Regions from separate parts of the Peribacillus sp. FW305-BF15 genome, predicted to be linked through region 3. Evidence: riboswitches for the same ligand, from Rfam matches in the RefSeq annotation. Region 3 holds a riboswitch; each other region holds the start of a gene.
What was found. Region 3 has a riboswitch for S-adenosylmethionine ahead of AC3WLU_RS24405 (YezD family protein). Riboswitches for the same ligand answer to the same signal wherever they lie in the genome.
Positions count from the first base shown of each region.

Region 1: it holds a riboswitch for S-adenosylmethionine, as region 3 does, so the genes downstream of both, mtnW (2,3-diketo-5-methylthiopentyl-1-phosphate enolase) here and AC3WLU_RS24405 (YezD family protein) in region 3, are expected to answer to the same signal.
Region 2: it holds a riboswitch for S-adenosylmethionine, as region 3 does, so the genes downstream of both, metK (methionine adenosyltransferase) here and AC3WLU_RS24405 (YezD family protein) in region 3, are expected to answer to the same signal.

Region 1 is NZ_JBYSYV010000021.1:16,552-21,703, reverse strand. It holds gene AC3WLU_RS19995 (carbon-nitrogen family hydrolase) at 1-366, opposite strand, end outside; gene AC3WLU_RS19990 (pyridoxal phosphate-dependent aminotransferase) at 466-1,638, shown strand; SAM riboswitch class I at 1,757-1,910, shown strand; gene mtnW (2,3-diketo-5-methylthiopentyl-1-phosphate enolase) at 2,019-3,251, shown strand; gene AC3WLU_RS19980 (2-hydroxy-3-keto-5-methylthiopentenyl-1-phosphate phosphatase) at 3,258-3,917, shown strand; gene AC3WLU_RS19975 (methylthioribulose 1-phosphate dehydratase) at 3,914-4,543, shown strand; gene AC3WLU_RS19970 (cupin domain-containing protein) at 4,568-5,101, shown strand.
Region 2 is NZ_JBYSYV010000011.1:177,113-182,264, forward strand. It holds gene AC3WLU_RS14085 (alpha/beta hydrolase) at 1-395, opposite strand, end outside; gene AC3WLU_RS14090 (gamma carbonic anhydrase) at 606-1,124, shown strand; gene metK (methionine adenosyltransferase) at 1,435-2,628, opposite strand; SAM riboswitch class I at 2,792-2,954, opposite strand; gene pckA (phosphoenolpyruvate carboxykinase (ATP)) at 3,384-4,970, shown strand.
Region 3 is NZ_JBYSYV010000033.1:19,205-24,356, reverse strand. It holds partial or broken gene AC3WLU_RS24420 (SDR family NAD(P)-dependent oxidoreductase) at 1-436, shown strand, start outside; gene AC3WLU_RS24415 (TetR/AcrR family transcriptional regulator) at 721-1,308, shown strand; gene ssuE (NADPH-dependent FMN reductase) at 1,496-2,029, shown strand; SAM riboswitch class I at 2,309-2,417, shown strand; gene AC3WLU_RS24405 (YezD family protein) at 2,574-2,717, shown strand; gene AC3WLU_RS24400 (phosphoadenylyl-sulfate reductase) at 2,887-3,603, shown strand; gene sat (sulfate adenylyltransferase) at 3,656-4,804, shown strand; gene cysC (adenylyl-sulfate kinase) at 4,848-5,152, shown strand, end outside.

The sequences.
Region 1 (5,152 bases), on a different contig from region 3:
ATGTTCATCCATTAATTGAAATAAGTGAAGCTTATCATATTCTTTAATGAGCTTTCCGTGTTTATCGATGATGATCATGGTGTTATAGATTCCCTTGCTTGTTTTTTTCGCAATGGAACCGCCGATGATGTGAAACTGGTGTTTCTGTGCCTGTGTTCTAAGAAATTCAATCGTTTTTTCTGCCTCTTGATCAGCAATATCATTCAGCCTGGTCAAGTCGTATCCGGTTGTCCAAAGCTCTGGTAATATGACGATATCGGGTTCGGACCGAGCTGCTTTTTCCATCCATTGTTCTGCAACCTGAAAATTGATATCTGGTTGCCCGAAAGCTATATCCATTTGAATACAAGCTATTTTCCACTTCATCGTTTAAACCCCCCACATGTAAAAAATGCTTTACAAGACTACGATAAACATATATCATTTGTGACTAGAATTTCAAGAAATTTCAGAGAAGGTGTATAAATGGTGCAATTCGAAAAATCCGGACTGCTTCAGGACCTGCCCAAGCAGTTTTTTGCTTCACTGGTCGCAAAAGTCAATGCAATCACGGAGCAAGGACATGATGTCATTAATTTAGGCCAGGGGAACCCTGATCAGCCGACGCCGGAACATATCGTCAAAAGTTTGCAAACTGCCGCTGAAAAAACAATTAATCATAAATATTCGCCATTCCGGGGACATCAATATTTAAAAGATGCTGCTGCCGTCTTTTATGAACGGGAATACGGTGTCAAGCTGGATCCGAATAGTGAAGTGGCGATTCTCTTCGGGGGAAAGGCAGGTCTTGTCGAACTTCCGCAGTGTTTATTGAATCCAGGTGATACGATCCTTGTTCCAGATCCCGGCTATCCGGATTATCTTTCCGGTGTTGTTTTAGCCCAGGCAAAGACCGAACTGATGCCCTTGACAGAAGAAAATGATTTTCTTCCGAAATACGATGACATACATAAAGAAGTTCTTGATAAAGCCAAAATGATGTTCTTGAATTATCCGAATAATCCCACAGGCGCTTCTGCAACTGAAAGTTTCTTTGATGAAACCGTCTCCTTTGCAAAAGAACATTCAATTTGTGTGGTCCATGATTTCGCCTATGGGGCGATCGGATTCGACGGAAAAAAACCGATAAGCTTTCTCCAGGCGGAGGGAGCGAAGGATGTAGGAGTTGAAATATACACTCTATCGAAAACATACAATATGGCAGGGTGGAGAGTCGGCTTCGCAGTGGGCAATAAGAGTGTAATAGAAGCTCTTGAACTTTTACAAGACCATCTTTATGTGAGTCTCTTCCCGGCGATACAAGAAGCTGCGGCAAGCGCTTTGCTTGACTCACAGACCTGTGTAGAGCAGTTAGTGCAAATGTACGAGGGGCGAAGGAATGTTTTCATTGAGGGATTGAGGTCCATCGGATGGGAAGTCAAAGCTCCAGCGGCATCGTTTTTTGCCTGGCTCAAGGTACCTGGAGGTTTTACGTCCGAGAGTTTTGCGGACTATTTATTAACGCATGCCCATGTAGCTGTTGCCGCAGGGAATGGGTTCGGTGAATTTGGCGAAGGTTATGTCAGGGTAGGGCTACTGACTTCGGAAGAACGGCTGCAAGAGGCTGTGGAACGAATACGGACATTAAACTTATTTTAATGCAATAAGGTTCACCTTTAAATAGTTAAAACTTATTGACAAAGTAGGAATTACCTGTCAGAATACAAAATAAATTCTTAATCTTTCGATACTTGGATGCAACTTATATATCAGCGTTTTCTTATTTTGAGCAGGTGGAGGGACTAGCCCGATGAAGCCCAGCAACCGACTGTAATTCCATTGTAAAATGGGGCGGAATCCTTCCGCCGGATTTTTTTGAAATCCACAAGGCACGGTGCTAATTCTTGCAGCCGATGGCTGGGAGATAAGAAGATGGCTTTTTAAAGCCTCTTCTTTATGAAGGGGCTTTTGCCATTTTGAGACCATCTCAGACCAATAGTGACATCGAGAGTTTACTAACGTGTTATAGGAGTGATCAGATGAGCGAGATAGTCGCTACTTATTTAATTCATGACCTTATTGGAAATCATGAGAAAAAAGCAGAGAGCATTGCCTTGGGTCTGACTGTCGGGACATGGACGGACTTGCCGCATTTGGTACAGAAACAACTGGAAAAACATAAGGGACGCGTCGTATCGGTGACCCCCCTATCTGAAGAAGAGAGGGCAAACAGCTACTTTAATCGGAAAGTATACCGTTCGCTGATTAAAATTGCCTATCCGGCAAGGAATTTCTCCAATGATTTACCTGCAATCCTTACGACGGTCTTCGGCAAACTTTCATTGGACGGTGAAATAAAACTGATAGACTTGGATTTTGTCGGTGATATTCAAAAAGCTTTTCCCGGGCCGCAATTTGGCATTGAAGGCATAAGGGAAAAGCTTGGCGTATTTAACCGGCCCTTGGTGATGAGCATCTTTAAAGGCGTATTGGGAAGAGACCTAACATTTCATAATGAGCAACTGAAGCAACAAGCATTGGGAGGTGTCGACCTAGTTAAGGATGATGAGATCCTCTTCGACCAGGAACTGACTCCATTTTTCGATAGAATAAAAACGGGTAAAAGAATATTGAATGAAGTCTATGAAACTACTGGCCACCGTACTTTATATGCTGTCAATCTATCTGGGAAAACTTTTGAATTATTGGATAAGGCAGAGCAAGCGGCTGAAGCAGGGGCAGATGCTTTATTGTTCAACGTTCATACATATGGTTTGGATGTATTGCAGGCCTTGAGTGAACATGATCGTATAAAGCTGCCGATCATGGCGCACCCCGCATATAGCGGGGCATTGGCATCTTCATCATTTTATGGTATCGGCTATCCATTATTGCTTGGTAAATTAGTAAGATTATCAGGTGCGGATTTATCCTTGTTCCCTTCCCCTTATGGAAATGTCGCACTTGAAAAAACGGAGACCTTAGCGATTGCTGAAGCTCTGACAAGAGATGAACTTTCATGGAAAAAAGCCTTCCCTGTTCCTTCTGCAGGCATTCATCCGGGCATGGTTCCGGACCTGATCAAGGATTTCGGGCTTGATAGTGTGATTAATGCCGGAGGCGGAATTCACGGGCACCCTGACGGAGCAGAGGGCGGTGCCAAGGCATTCCGTTCTGCTGTGGAAGCCGTTCTGGCAGGAAAGGAACTTTCTGAAGCGGCGGATGAGGAAGAAACCCTAAAAAAAGCTCTTGTGTTGTGGGGAGGCCTTTAAGAAATAATGAAACCGATCATCTTTTGTGATTTTGACGGAACGATCACCAACACAGATAATATCATTTCAATTATGAAGAAATTTGCGCCTCCGGAATGGGAAGCGTTGAAAGACGGTGTCCTTCAGCAAAAAATCAGTATATCTTCAGGAGTTGGGGATATGTTTTCCCTGCTTGATAGTGGCTTGAAGGATGACATCATCCAATATGTAAGAAAAACCGCCGGCATTCGACCAGGGTTTTATGAATTCGTTGAGTATACGAAACAAGCCAATATCCCTTTATATATTGTAAGCGGGGGCATGGATTTTTTCATTTCACCCCTTTTGAATGATATCTTGCCAACAGAGTCCGTTTATTGCAACCATGCATTTTTTGATAAGGAAAAGATTTATATTGAGTGGCCACATGCTTGTGATGAGCAATGTAATAATGATTGCGGTTGCTGCAAGCCATCCATTATGAGGGAAATTGCGGGTCCGGAAGATTTTAAACTCGTTATTGGAGATTCAGTTACGGATTTTGAAGCGGCAAAACAGGCCGATTTTGTCATAGCCCGTGACATATTGCTTGAAAAATGCGGTAGGGAAGGAATTCCACATCAAGGATTCGAAACATTTTTTGATGTAATTGACATTATAAAGCAGCAGGAGGTGGTTAAAGCGTGAACACTCATTCTAAAGAATGGCTTGAGTTGGCAGATATTAAAGCTGAACTGGCCGAAAGGGATTGGTTTATGGGAACAAGCGGGAATTTGTCCATCCGCGAACCCAAAAGCCCTTTCTTTTATATTACCGCAAGCGGTAAGGATAAAAGGAAGCAATCGGATACGGACTTTTTACTGGTGGATTTAAAAGGAAAACCAGTTGAAGATACGAACCTAAGACCATCGGCCGAAACTTTACTTCATACAGACATTTACCGAAAAACCAATGCGAACTGTGTACTCCATGTCCATACAGTTGAAAATAATGTGATTTCGGAATTGTACGGAGATGAAGGCCAAGTTTCCTTTCGTAATCATGAAATCATTAAAGCGACCGGTCGGTGGGATGAAGATTCGGAGCTTCGGATTCCAATCATATATAATCACGCTGACATACCGTTGCTATCCGATAAGTTCAAGCCGCATGTCGAAGAAGACTCTGGCGCTGTGCTGATACGCAATCATGGCATTACGGTTTGGGGCAAAAGCGGATTCGAGGCAAAAAGAATACTTGAAGCCTGCGAATTTTTATTTCAATATCAACTGTTACTTAATCAACAAAAGGCGTTTGCAGGTTCTATAAGATAAATACTCATAGAGGAGGAATGAATGATGGCGACGATCAGATTCCATGAAACAAACGAGGTTATTGAAAACGGTGAACAGGTAAAAGGTTTTTTAGAAACACACGGGGTAATTTATGAGCAATGGGACATTTCTAAATTACCTGCACATCTTGTAGAAAAATACGATCTAACAGATGCTGACAAGGAGGAAATCCTTGTAACGTTCCAATCAGAGATAGCGGAAATCTCTGAAAGAAGAGGCTATAAAGCCCATGATATCATCACATTATCCGATGCAAATCCGAACTTGGATCAAATGCTTGAAAACTTTAAGCAGGAACACCATCACGAAGATGATGAAGTGCGTTTCATAGCAGGTGGAACGAGTATCTTTGCCATTGAAGGCAATGATAAACAGTGGTTTGATGTACGGCTTAATCCAGGAGATCTTATTAGTGTACCAGAATCAACAAGACATTATTTCACGCTCGCGGAAGATAGGAAAACTGTTGCTGTCCGGATTTTCGTAACAGCTGCAGGATGGGTGCCGATTTACGAAAAAGACGAAGTTCAAGCATGAATCAATGTTGAAAAGCCAGCTTATGGGCTGGTTTTTATTTGTAGAAAAAAG
Region 2 (5,152 bases), on a different contig from region 3:
TGCGAGAGCATTGTAAGGAACTTCCGCGGCTTCGTCACGAGGCCCAAGCAAGGAGAAGAAAGAATCACCCCTGCAATGTCCCATTCCTCTTCCTGAAGAAGGCGTATCGAAATCAAACCGCCCATGCTGTGTCCAAGTAAAAAGACCGGCAACGAATATTCATAAGCCTCTTCTATCCAGCTTTTCACTTCGTCCAAATACTCATCAAAGGAATCGATATGTCCCCGGTAGGCGCGAGTAGTCATACCCTGCCCAGGAAGGTCGCCCATGACGACATGGTATCCAGCCGAAAGCCACATTTGTGTTACCCACTTATAACGCCCGTGATGTTCCATTGCCCCATGAATGATGACAATGACGCCCTTTGCGTCTCCTTCTGTCTCCCATTTCCACATTCGAAATCCCCCTTTCACTTTTCACTTGTTGTGTACGATCCATGATAGTTGAAATAATATATATAAATTATAACCATATTCGTGATTTTCGACAAAAAAGAAATCTAACAAGTTGTACATTGCTATTATAAATAGCCAAGTGTATTTGCATACGGTATATTAAAATAATACATAAAAACATTCACTTCGGAAAGGAAATGATTGAAAATGATTATTTATCCGTATAAAGGCAAAGAACCTGAAATTGCTGAAAGCGCTTATATTGCTGAAAATGCTGTCGTCACAGGTGATGTCAAAATTGGCGACGAAACATCAATCTGGTTCAATTCCGTCATTCGCGGTGATGTATCCCCAACCATCATCGGAAAAAAAGTCAGTATACAGGATAACAGCGTCCTGCACCAAAGCCCAAATAATCCATTGATCATCGAGGATGAAGTAACCATTGGCCATCAGGTCATATTACATAGCTGTAAAATCCGCAAAGGAGCTTTAATCGGCATGGGATCGATCGTACTTGATGAAGCCGAAATCGGCGAAGGGGCTTTCATAGGTGCCGGCAGTCTCGTTCCCCAAGGCAAAGTCATTCCACCGAACATGTTGGCATTCGGACGTCCAGCTAAAGTCATCCGTGAAATCAACGAAGAAGATCGTCAGGATATGGAACGCATCGTACGCGAATACGCCGAAAAAGGCCAATACTATAAAACGGCGGAACGAATAAAGTAATGCACGATCACTTGACTGAAAATTACGAATACGTGAACGCAACTCACGAGTAAATCGCTTTAATTCACGAGTATTTGCTCCAAATTCACGAGTATTTCGCTGAAACTCACGAGTATTTGCTCTAAATTCACGAGTAAATCGCTCTAACTCACGAGTATTGCTCCAAATTCACGAGTATTTCGCTCTAGCTCACGAGTTTGGCCCTAAAAGTTTAATTTCTTTGGGATTTCTTGAATTATTCCCGCAGACGGCTAAGTTAATCCATAAAAAAGGTGCCCCGCAAATAACGGGACACCTTTTTTTATATGAATTACGCTTGTGCTTTTAATGTTTCTGCTTTGTCCGTGCGTTCCCATGGAAGATCGACATCTGTACGGCCGAAGTGTCCGTATGCAGCTGTTTGTTTGTAGATTGGGCGACGAAGGTCAAGCATTTTGATGATACCAGCTGGACGAAGGTCGAAGTTTGCGCGAACTAGGTCAACAAGGACTTCTTCGCTAACTGTACCAGTTCCGAACGTATCAATGGAGATCGATACAGGCTCTGCCACACCAATTGCGTATGCCAATTGAACTTCCGCTTTATCGGCAAGGCCGGCTGCCACGATGTTTTTCGCAACGTAACGTGCAGCGTATGCAGCAGAACGGTCAACTTTAGTAGCATCCTTACCAGAGAATGCACCGCCGCCGTGACGGGCGTATCCGCCGTAAGTATCAACGATGATTTTACGTCCAGTAAGACCAGCATCCCCTTGAGGTCCGCCGATTACGAAACGTCCAGTCGGGTTGATGAAGTACTTAGTATCTGCATCGATCAACTCGGCTGGAACGACAGCTTTGATCACATGTTCTTTTAGATCGGCTTGAATTTGTTCAAGCGTAACTTCTGCATCATGCTGTGTAGAGATGACGATTGTATCTACACGTACAGGACGGTTATTCTCATCATATTCCACGGTTACCTGTGTTTTACCATCAGGGCGTAGGTAAGCAAGAGTTTCATCTTTACGAACTTGGGTCAAGCGGAATGAAAGTTTATGCGCCAATGAAATCGGAAGCGGCATAAGCTCTTTTGTTTCATTACAAGCGAATCCGAACATAAGACCTTGGTCCCCTGCACCGATTGCATCGATTTCTTCATCTGACATGTTTCCTTCACGAGCTTCCAATGCTTTATCGACACCAGCTGCGATATCGGCAGACTGCTCATCAATGGAACTCAAAACGGCACAAGTTTCAGCATCGAAACCATATTTCGCACGTGTGTAGCCAATTCCTTTAATCGTATCACGAACGATACGCGGGATATCCACGTAAGCGGACGTTGTAATTTCACCAGCAACAAGTACAAGACCTGTAGTTACACTAGTTTCACACGCAACACGTGCATTTGCATCCTTAGCTAGGATAGCATCTAAAATGGAATCTGAAATCTGATCACAAATTTTGTCCGGATGGCCCTCTGTAACAGATTCAGAAGTAAATAGACGTTTCTTTGACATCATATTTCCTCCTTGGAAGTTAGTATGTTGTAGGCATAAGCCTGATTTTTACGGAACTCGTTTCCCTCATTAGTTTCAACTATAGACACAGAATTACTTATAAAAAACACAAAAACCTTCCCTGGCAAATGAGGAAAGGTTTAAAATTCTGTCTTCTATCCTTTCACTCTTATCGTTCAAGGGTTTTTTACCTTGCTCAGGTTAGCACCATCACCACTATTCCTTGAAGACCTTCGCTTTATTTTCGGCGATCGATCTTGGAGTCAAGTTCAATATGGCAGGTTGCTGGGTTTCAAAGGGCCTGTCCCTCCACCAACTCGGGATAAGAGAATCCGTACAATTTAAGATATTATCGTATCTGGCTGGAATTTGTCAATGCTTTTCTAAAAAGAACATTTCCACCCAGAACGGCGTTCATTTGAAAAAACATGTTGATACAACGTCCTAGAGGGGTTTACAATGCAATATACGAATAGAAATGTTGTAAATTGCCATTAATAATAAAGTATTGAATATCGAAAAGGAACGACATCCTGACTTTTCCTTAAGACATAAATTGTTTACTTACTTCCTATTTAAATAAATTTTTCCTCATGAAAGTATATGCGATCATCCTGACTCGGTTCCTGCCGGATTAAAATGATTAATGCGGCTAGCTGAAAATAATCACAAATTAAAAGAAATAGTATAGACTAATTAAATGAATGTGTTATACTAATTATAATCTAAAAACTCAAACAAAGGAAGGTACCTCATATATGAATTCTGTAGATGTTTCTAATGAGTTACACCAATTATTAACAGGAAACAATGTGCAAACTCAACTATCAGTTCCTCAATTGGTCGAAAAAGTACTAAGCAGAAATGAAGGCGTTTTAACATCAACCGGCGCGGTAAAAGCTGAAACTGGCAAATATACCGGTCGTTCACCTAAAGATAAATATATCGTGGAAGAAGCATCAGTTAAAGATAAAATCGATTGGGGTCCCGTGAACCGGCCGATTTCCGAAGATGTGTTCAATAAACTATATAATAAAGTAGTTGACTACCTAAAAGCAAAAGAAGAGATTTTTGTTTTTAAAGGTTTCGCTGGTGCAGACGAATCATCACGTCTTCCCATCCGTGTTGTTAATGAATATGCTTGGCATAACCTTTTCGCCCATACTTTGTTCATCCGTCCAAACGAAGAAGAACTGAGAGGTCACGAAGCTGAATTCACGATCGTTTCTGCACCTAACTTCAAAGCGGACCCAGAAGTGGACGGAACTACATCCGAAACGTTCATCATCGTTTCTTTTGAACGCCGTACGATCCTGATCGGCGGAACGGAATATGCAGGAGAAATGAAAAAATCGATCTTCTCGATCATGAACTACTTACTTCCAGAGGCTGGAATCCTTCCAATGCATTGCTCTGCCAACGTAGGACGTGAAGGGGACGTCGCTTTATTCTTCGGACTGTCCGGTACAGGCAAAACAACTTTATCAGCAGACACTAGCCGTAAATTGATTGGCGATGATGAGCACGGCTGGTCTTCTAACGGCGTATTCAACATCGAAGGCGGCTGCTATGCGAAAACAATCAACCTTTCACGTGAAAAAGAACCGCAAATTTTCGATGCAATCCGTTTTGGTGCTGTATTGGAAAATGTTGTTGTTGATCCGGATACGCGTGAAGCAAACTATGATGACAGTTCATTGACTGAAAACACTCGTGCTGCTTACCAAATGCAAGCAATCGATAACATCGTGAACCCAAGTATTGCAGGACATCCAAATACAATCATTTTCTTAACGGCTGATGCTTCAGGAGTTCTGCCTCCAATCAGCAAGCTTTCCAAAGAACAGGCAATGTTCCACTTCCTAAGCGGATACACTAGTAAATTGGCTGGTACTGAAAGAGGCGTAACTTCACCGGAAGCTACATTCTCCACTTGCTTCGGTTCACCATTCTTACCGCTTCCAGCTACACGCTATGCTGAGATGCTTGGTGATAAAATTGACGAGCACAATGCAAAGGTATACCTTGTCAACACAGGATGGACTGGCGGAGCATACGGAACTGGAAGCCGTATGAAACTTGCTTACACCCGTGCAATGGTACAAGCGGCGCTTGAAGGTGAATTAGCGAACATCGAAACGATTAAAGATGATATCTTCGGTTTGGATATCCCGCTTCATGTTCCTGGTGTTCCTGATGAAGTGCTTCAACCAATCAAGACTTGGGCAGATCCTGCCGCTTATAAAGAAGCAGCAACAGACCTTGCCGCACAATTCCGTGCAAACTTCAAGAAATTCAAAAGCGTTCCAAGTGAAATCGAAGAACTTGGCGGCCCGACAGCTTAATAAATTGTACACAAAAGGACCAAGCTCTTGCTTGGTCCTTTCAGTTTGTCGGTAAGAAACGTCACTTCCCGAACCATGATTATGGATTACTTTATTAAGTGCCATGGAAAGGGAAATACCTCGTCTACTGACGAATAAAGTACCAAGTAACCCGAAATACGGCATCTTCGCTCGAATTTACT
Region 3 (5,152 bases):
TGAATCGTTAATCAATAAAGCAGTGGAAACATACGGAAGGCTCGATATCATGTTTAATAATGCCGGCATTGGTGCGGGCGGTATGATCCTAGACCAAGATATGGAAGGTTACTACAAAACGATTGGGGTGAACCAGTACGGAGTGGCCATTGGAATCATGGCAGCAGGACGGAAAATGAAGGAACTGGGTAACAAGGGAGTCATTATAAATACCGCTTCCGTGTTTGGCTACTTAGCTTCCCATGGGACTTTTGCCTATCAGGCGACTAAAGGCGCTGTAAGAATGATGACACAGACAGCAGCTTTGGAATTGGGTGCCCATGGCATACGCGTTGTGGGCATTGCTCCGGGCGGGGTCGACACTCCTATCATACAAGGTTATCCGCTTCCTCTAACGATAATAGATAGACGGCATTTGCAATGGCTTCTGGCTTAATCAATTCACCGCGCATTTGACTTGCATTCAATTTATCGATGATTCCCATGTCTTTATGCGATCAATGGAAGTGTAGTCATGGTCGATGATGGCTATGCATCTTTTAAGTGATTTTCATAAATAGAAAACATCGTCCCGACCAGTTGATGTTTTCTATTTATGATATATGGGAATATTGAATTCTAATAGATCAAAGGTAATATTGACCGATTGATACCAGCGATATATCATGGGAAATAGATGGGTGAAACCGGTCTTATCTTTATAAAAGAAGGTTGATATTTTTGAAAAAAGGGCAGCAAACCAAAGAACGAATCATAAATGTAGCCCGGACTCTTTTTGCCACTAAAGGTTTTGACATGACAAGAACGAATGAAATTGCCTCTGCATGCAATGTTTCCGAAGCTACTATTTACAAATACTTTGACAGCAAAAAAGATTTGCTTTTGGCTACAATTACCCCTAATGAAAAAGAGGAATCTGAAGATGGGACTAGCCATCTATCCACGGATGATCTAGTGGAGAATCATGTTACTACCATGATAAAAAAAATTCTTGAAAATAAAGAACAGTTTTCGATATTATTTAGGGAAACACAATTCGATCAAGATATTTCAAAGCAATATGTAGATCAGATTTTCAAGCCAAATGCCAGGCATATTGAAATACAGAAGAGAATAGATAGCGGAGAGATACAATATATCTCTGATATTATTTTATTTAATGTAGGGATCATTTCTTTCACATTGGCTTTATCTACACATTATGAGATCCATCAACAAAAAAAGGAGCCATATTTTACTTCTGAACGAATTAAGAGCATTGCTCATCTTTTGGTATATGGTATTCATGGGAAACAAAATCATACATAATGAAACGGTCATATTTAAGGGCATGAGAATCAAGCCGTAAATATGACCGTTTCTTTTTTCATTAAGAGTAGAAGTCCAGAGTGTAAGATTTGACTTATATTTTTCAGACAATTACGATAAATGTATACTTCACGAAATGCTTTAAGAAAATTATATCTGGAAATCTTGTAACATTGGAGGGTATCAAATGAGCGATATCGTAATTTTATCAGGAAGTCCGGCTATTCCATCAAGAACGGACATTTCACTAAAACATATTCAATCATTAGTCGAAAATGCAGGATTTACTACAGCTTATTTCTCGATTACGGATTTCTCAGCAGATGATTTATTCCAAGGGAAATATAATAGCGAGGATATCTCAAAGCTTTCAGAGCGAATTCAAGCAGCCAGAGGAGTCATTATAGGTTCACCGGTTTATAAGGCTTCTTATACAGGTGTATTGAAAGCATTGATTGATTTGCTGCCAGAAGGTGCTTTTAAGGGTAAGCCGGTGTTGCCAATCATGATTGGTGGAAGTAACAGGCATCTATTGGCGATTGACTATGCGCTTAAACCATTAATTTCAATATTAAAAGGCGAGCCGCTGCAGGGGATTTATTTTGTTGATAAGGAAATAGATAAACAGAATCCAGAAAATCCGATCAATGATTTGCATTTAATTGATCGCGTCCAGAGTCAGGTTCAAGAATTTGTAGAAGCGATACAGTTAAGAAATTAATGACTTCAATAAATTAATTCCTTCTATAAAAAGACTGGAACCTTAGAAATTTTTTTAGAATAACACGCGTCAATAATAGGCCTATTAATGAAAATAGACTCATTTTTTTGGAGATTTTATCTAAAAAGACGAGTCTATTTTCGTATTTATATGAACATAAAATCATAAATTGAATAGTGTGTATAAAAATAACAGTTCATCCATAATATTAAACCAAGTTATTTTATAAGAAAACTCCATTGACAAGGATTAAATATATGTTAATATTTAAAATAATAAAACTTATCCAGAGCGACGGAGGGAATTGGCCCTTTGAAGTCCGGCAACCTGCATGATGGATGCAAGGTGCTAACTCCAACAAAATGTTGATCATTTTGGAAGATAAGGTAAAGATATTTACCTTGCGATCTTTCCATCATGGAAAGATTTTTGTTTTTTGTGAAAATTTTAGGCAGACCATAACAATGTAAGGTTGTATGGAATTATATAAATCTAAAAAATTTAAAATAAAATATTCGCGGGTTTTCTTAAAGGAGGAACTGGTTTGAATAAAGAGAATCAGCTTGAAGAAATTTTTGAACGACTTCAAGAAATGCTTAATTCAATGAAATATGGATCCATTACACTTATTGTCCAGGATGGTAAAATCATTCAAATGGAGAGAAATGAAAAACTAAGAATTAAATAAGGTATCTGCTGACTAGAAAAACTAGAGGCGGGTTTAACTGATATAAAGAGAGTATTGGTTAGATTCGTCTCTTTTTCCTAGATTCAAATAACCCGGGGAAGATTACAACGGGAATTGATCAACAGTTACTCTAACCTGATACAGCAAGTTTTTAGAGGGGGCTACAAAGTTGGCTGCATTAATAAACTATGAAAATTTCAATACAGGGGACTTCCCTGTATTTCCTCAAGACACTGAGACAAAAGGTGCTTTGGAAGTACTGCAATGGGCGAATGACCATTATGGAGACAAACTGATTTATGCTTGCAGTTTTGGTATTGAAGGCATCGTGCTTACGGATTTATTGGCGAAGGTCAATCCTTCGGCAAAAATAGTTTTCCTAGATACAGATGTTCATTTTGAGGAAACTTACCAATTGATCGAGGAAGTGAAGAAGCGATATCCGAAGCTTTTGATCGAAATGAAGAAACCTGACTTGACGCTTGAGGAACAAGCGGCGGAATATGGCGATGAATTATGGCTTAGTGATTCCAATAAGTGCTGTAACATCCGTAAAATCGTTCCGCTTACAGATGTGCTTTCATCGGCAACAGCCTGGCTTTCGGGACTGCGGAGGGAGCAATCCGAAACAAGGGCTAAGACCGAGTATATCAATAAGGATAATAAGTTCAAATCAGTTAAAATATGCCCGCTCATACATTGGACATGGAAAGATGTTTGGCGCTATGCCCACAAAAATGGTCTTCCATATAATGTCCTGCATGATAATGGATATCCGAGCATTGGATGTAAAACGTGTACTGCACCTGCCTTCAATGCTGATGATTTACGCTCAGGCCGTTGGCAAGGGGCTCAAAAAACGGAATGCGGATTGCATTTGTCTTAAATAAATAGAAATTATAGGCATAAATAAATAGAAACCATAGGGGGAAATTAGCATGACAATCAGTTTACCGCACGGAGGAACATTAATCGATCTTTGGGAACCAAAATATGATATTAGTAAAATAACGAAGTCAATCGAAATCGATGAAATTGCTTTAAGCGATCTTGAATTGATAGGGACTGGTGCCTACAGCCCGATTAAAGGATTCTTTACAAAAAGTGACTATGAGACAGTGGTAAAGGATATGAGGCTAAGCAGCGGACATGTATGGAGCATCCCGATTACGCTGCCTTTGACCGAAGAAACTGCAGGAAGCCTTACTATAGGTGAAGAAGTAACATTAACCCATGATGGTGAAACATACGGGGTTCTCTCCGTTTCTGATATTTACACTCCAGATAAGCAATTGGAAGCGACATTGGTATATCAAACAGCTGATGAGAAGCATCCTGGAGTAAAAAACTTATATAACCGCGGGGATGTATATGTCGGCGGGGAAATAAAGTTGATCAAGAGAATAGAGCGTCCGCTATTTCAAGCTCATTATTTGGACCCAGTCGAGACAAGGAAGGCTTTCGCTGAAAAAGGATGGGAAACGGTTGTCGGTTTCCAAACGAGGAACCCTGTTCACCGTGCACATGAATATATTCAAAAGACAGCATTGGAGATCGTCGACGGTTTATTCTTAAATCCTCTCGTCGGTGCCACTAAATCAGATGACATTCCGGCAGATGTAAGAATGGAAAGCTATAAAGTTCTGCTTGACAAATATTATCCTAAGGATCGCGTCTCCCTTGCAGTTTTCCCTGCTGCCATGCGTTATGCAGGACCTAGAGAAGCCATTTTCCATGCGATGGTCCGTAAAAATTATGGTTGCACCCATTTTATCGTCGGACGTGATCATGCGGGTGTGGGCGATTATTATGGCACATACGATGCCCAAAAAATCTTCGGGAACTTTAACGCAGATGAGTTAGGAATCACGCTATTATTCTTTGAACATAGTTTTTACTGTAAAGCATGTGGCAATATGGCTTCCGCTAAAACTTGTCCGCATGGCAAGGAAGACCATGTCATCCTGTCTGGAACGAAGGTAAGGGAAATGTTGCGTAATGGAGAAATTCCTCCAGCTACCTTTAGCCGTAAGGAAGTCATCGAGGTGTTGATAGAAGGTCTAAAAAAAAATGAAGTTTATAACTGATTGGACATAAATGGAAGGGTCACATGAAGAGGGGGAATATCAAATGAGTAAAAGTACGAATGTCACATGGCATGAGACGTCATTGACCAAGGAGCACCGACGGAAGCAGAACGGGCATGAAAGCACGGTTCTATGGTTTACAGGACTATCGGGTTCCGGAAAATCAACGATTGCAAACGCGGTCGCTAAAGAATTATACAATCGGAATATTCGAAGTTATGTTTTGGATGGTGATAATATCCGTCATGGCTTAAATAAAGATTTAGGTTTTTCTGAAGAAGATAGAACCGAGAATATTAGGCGGATCGGTGAGGTTTCCAAGTTATTCGTGGATAGTGGGCAGTTCGT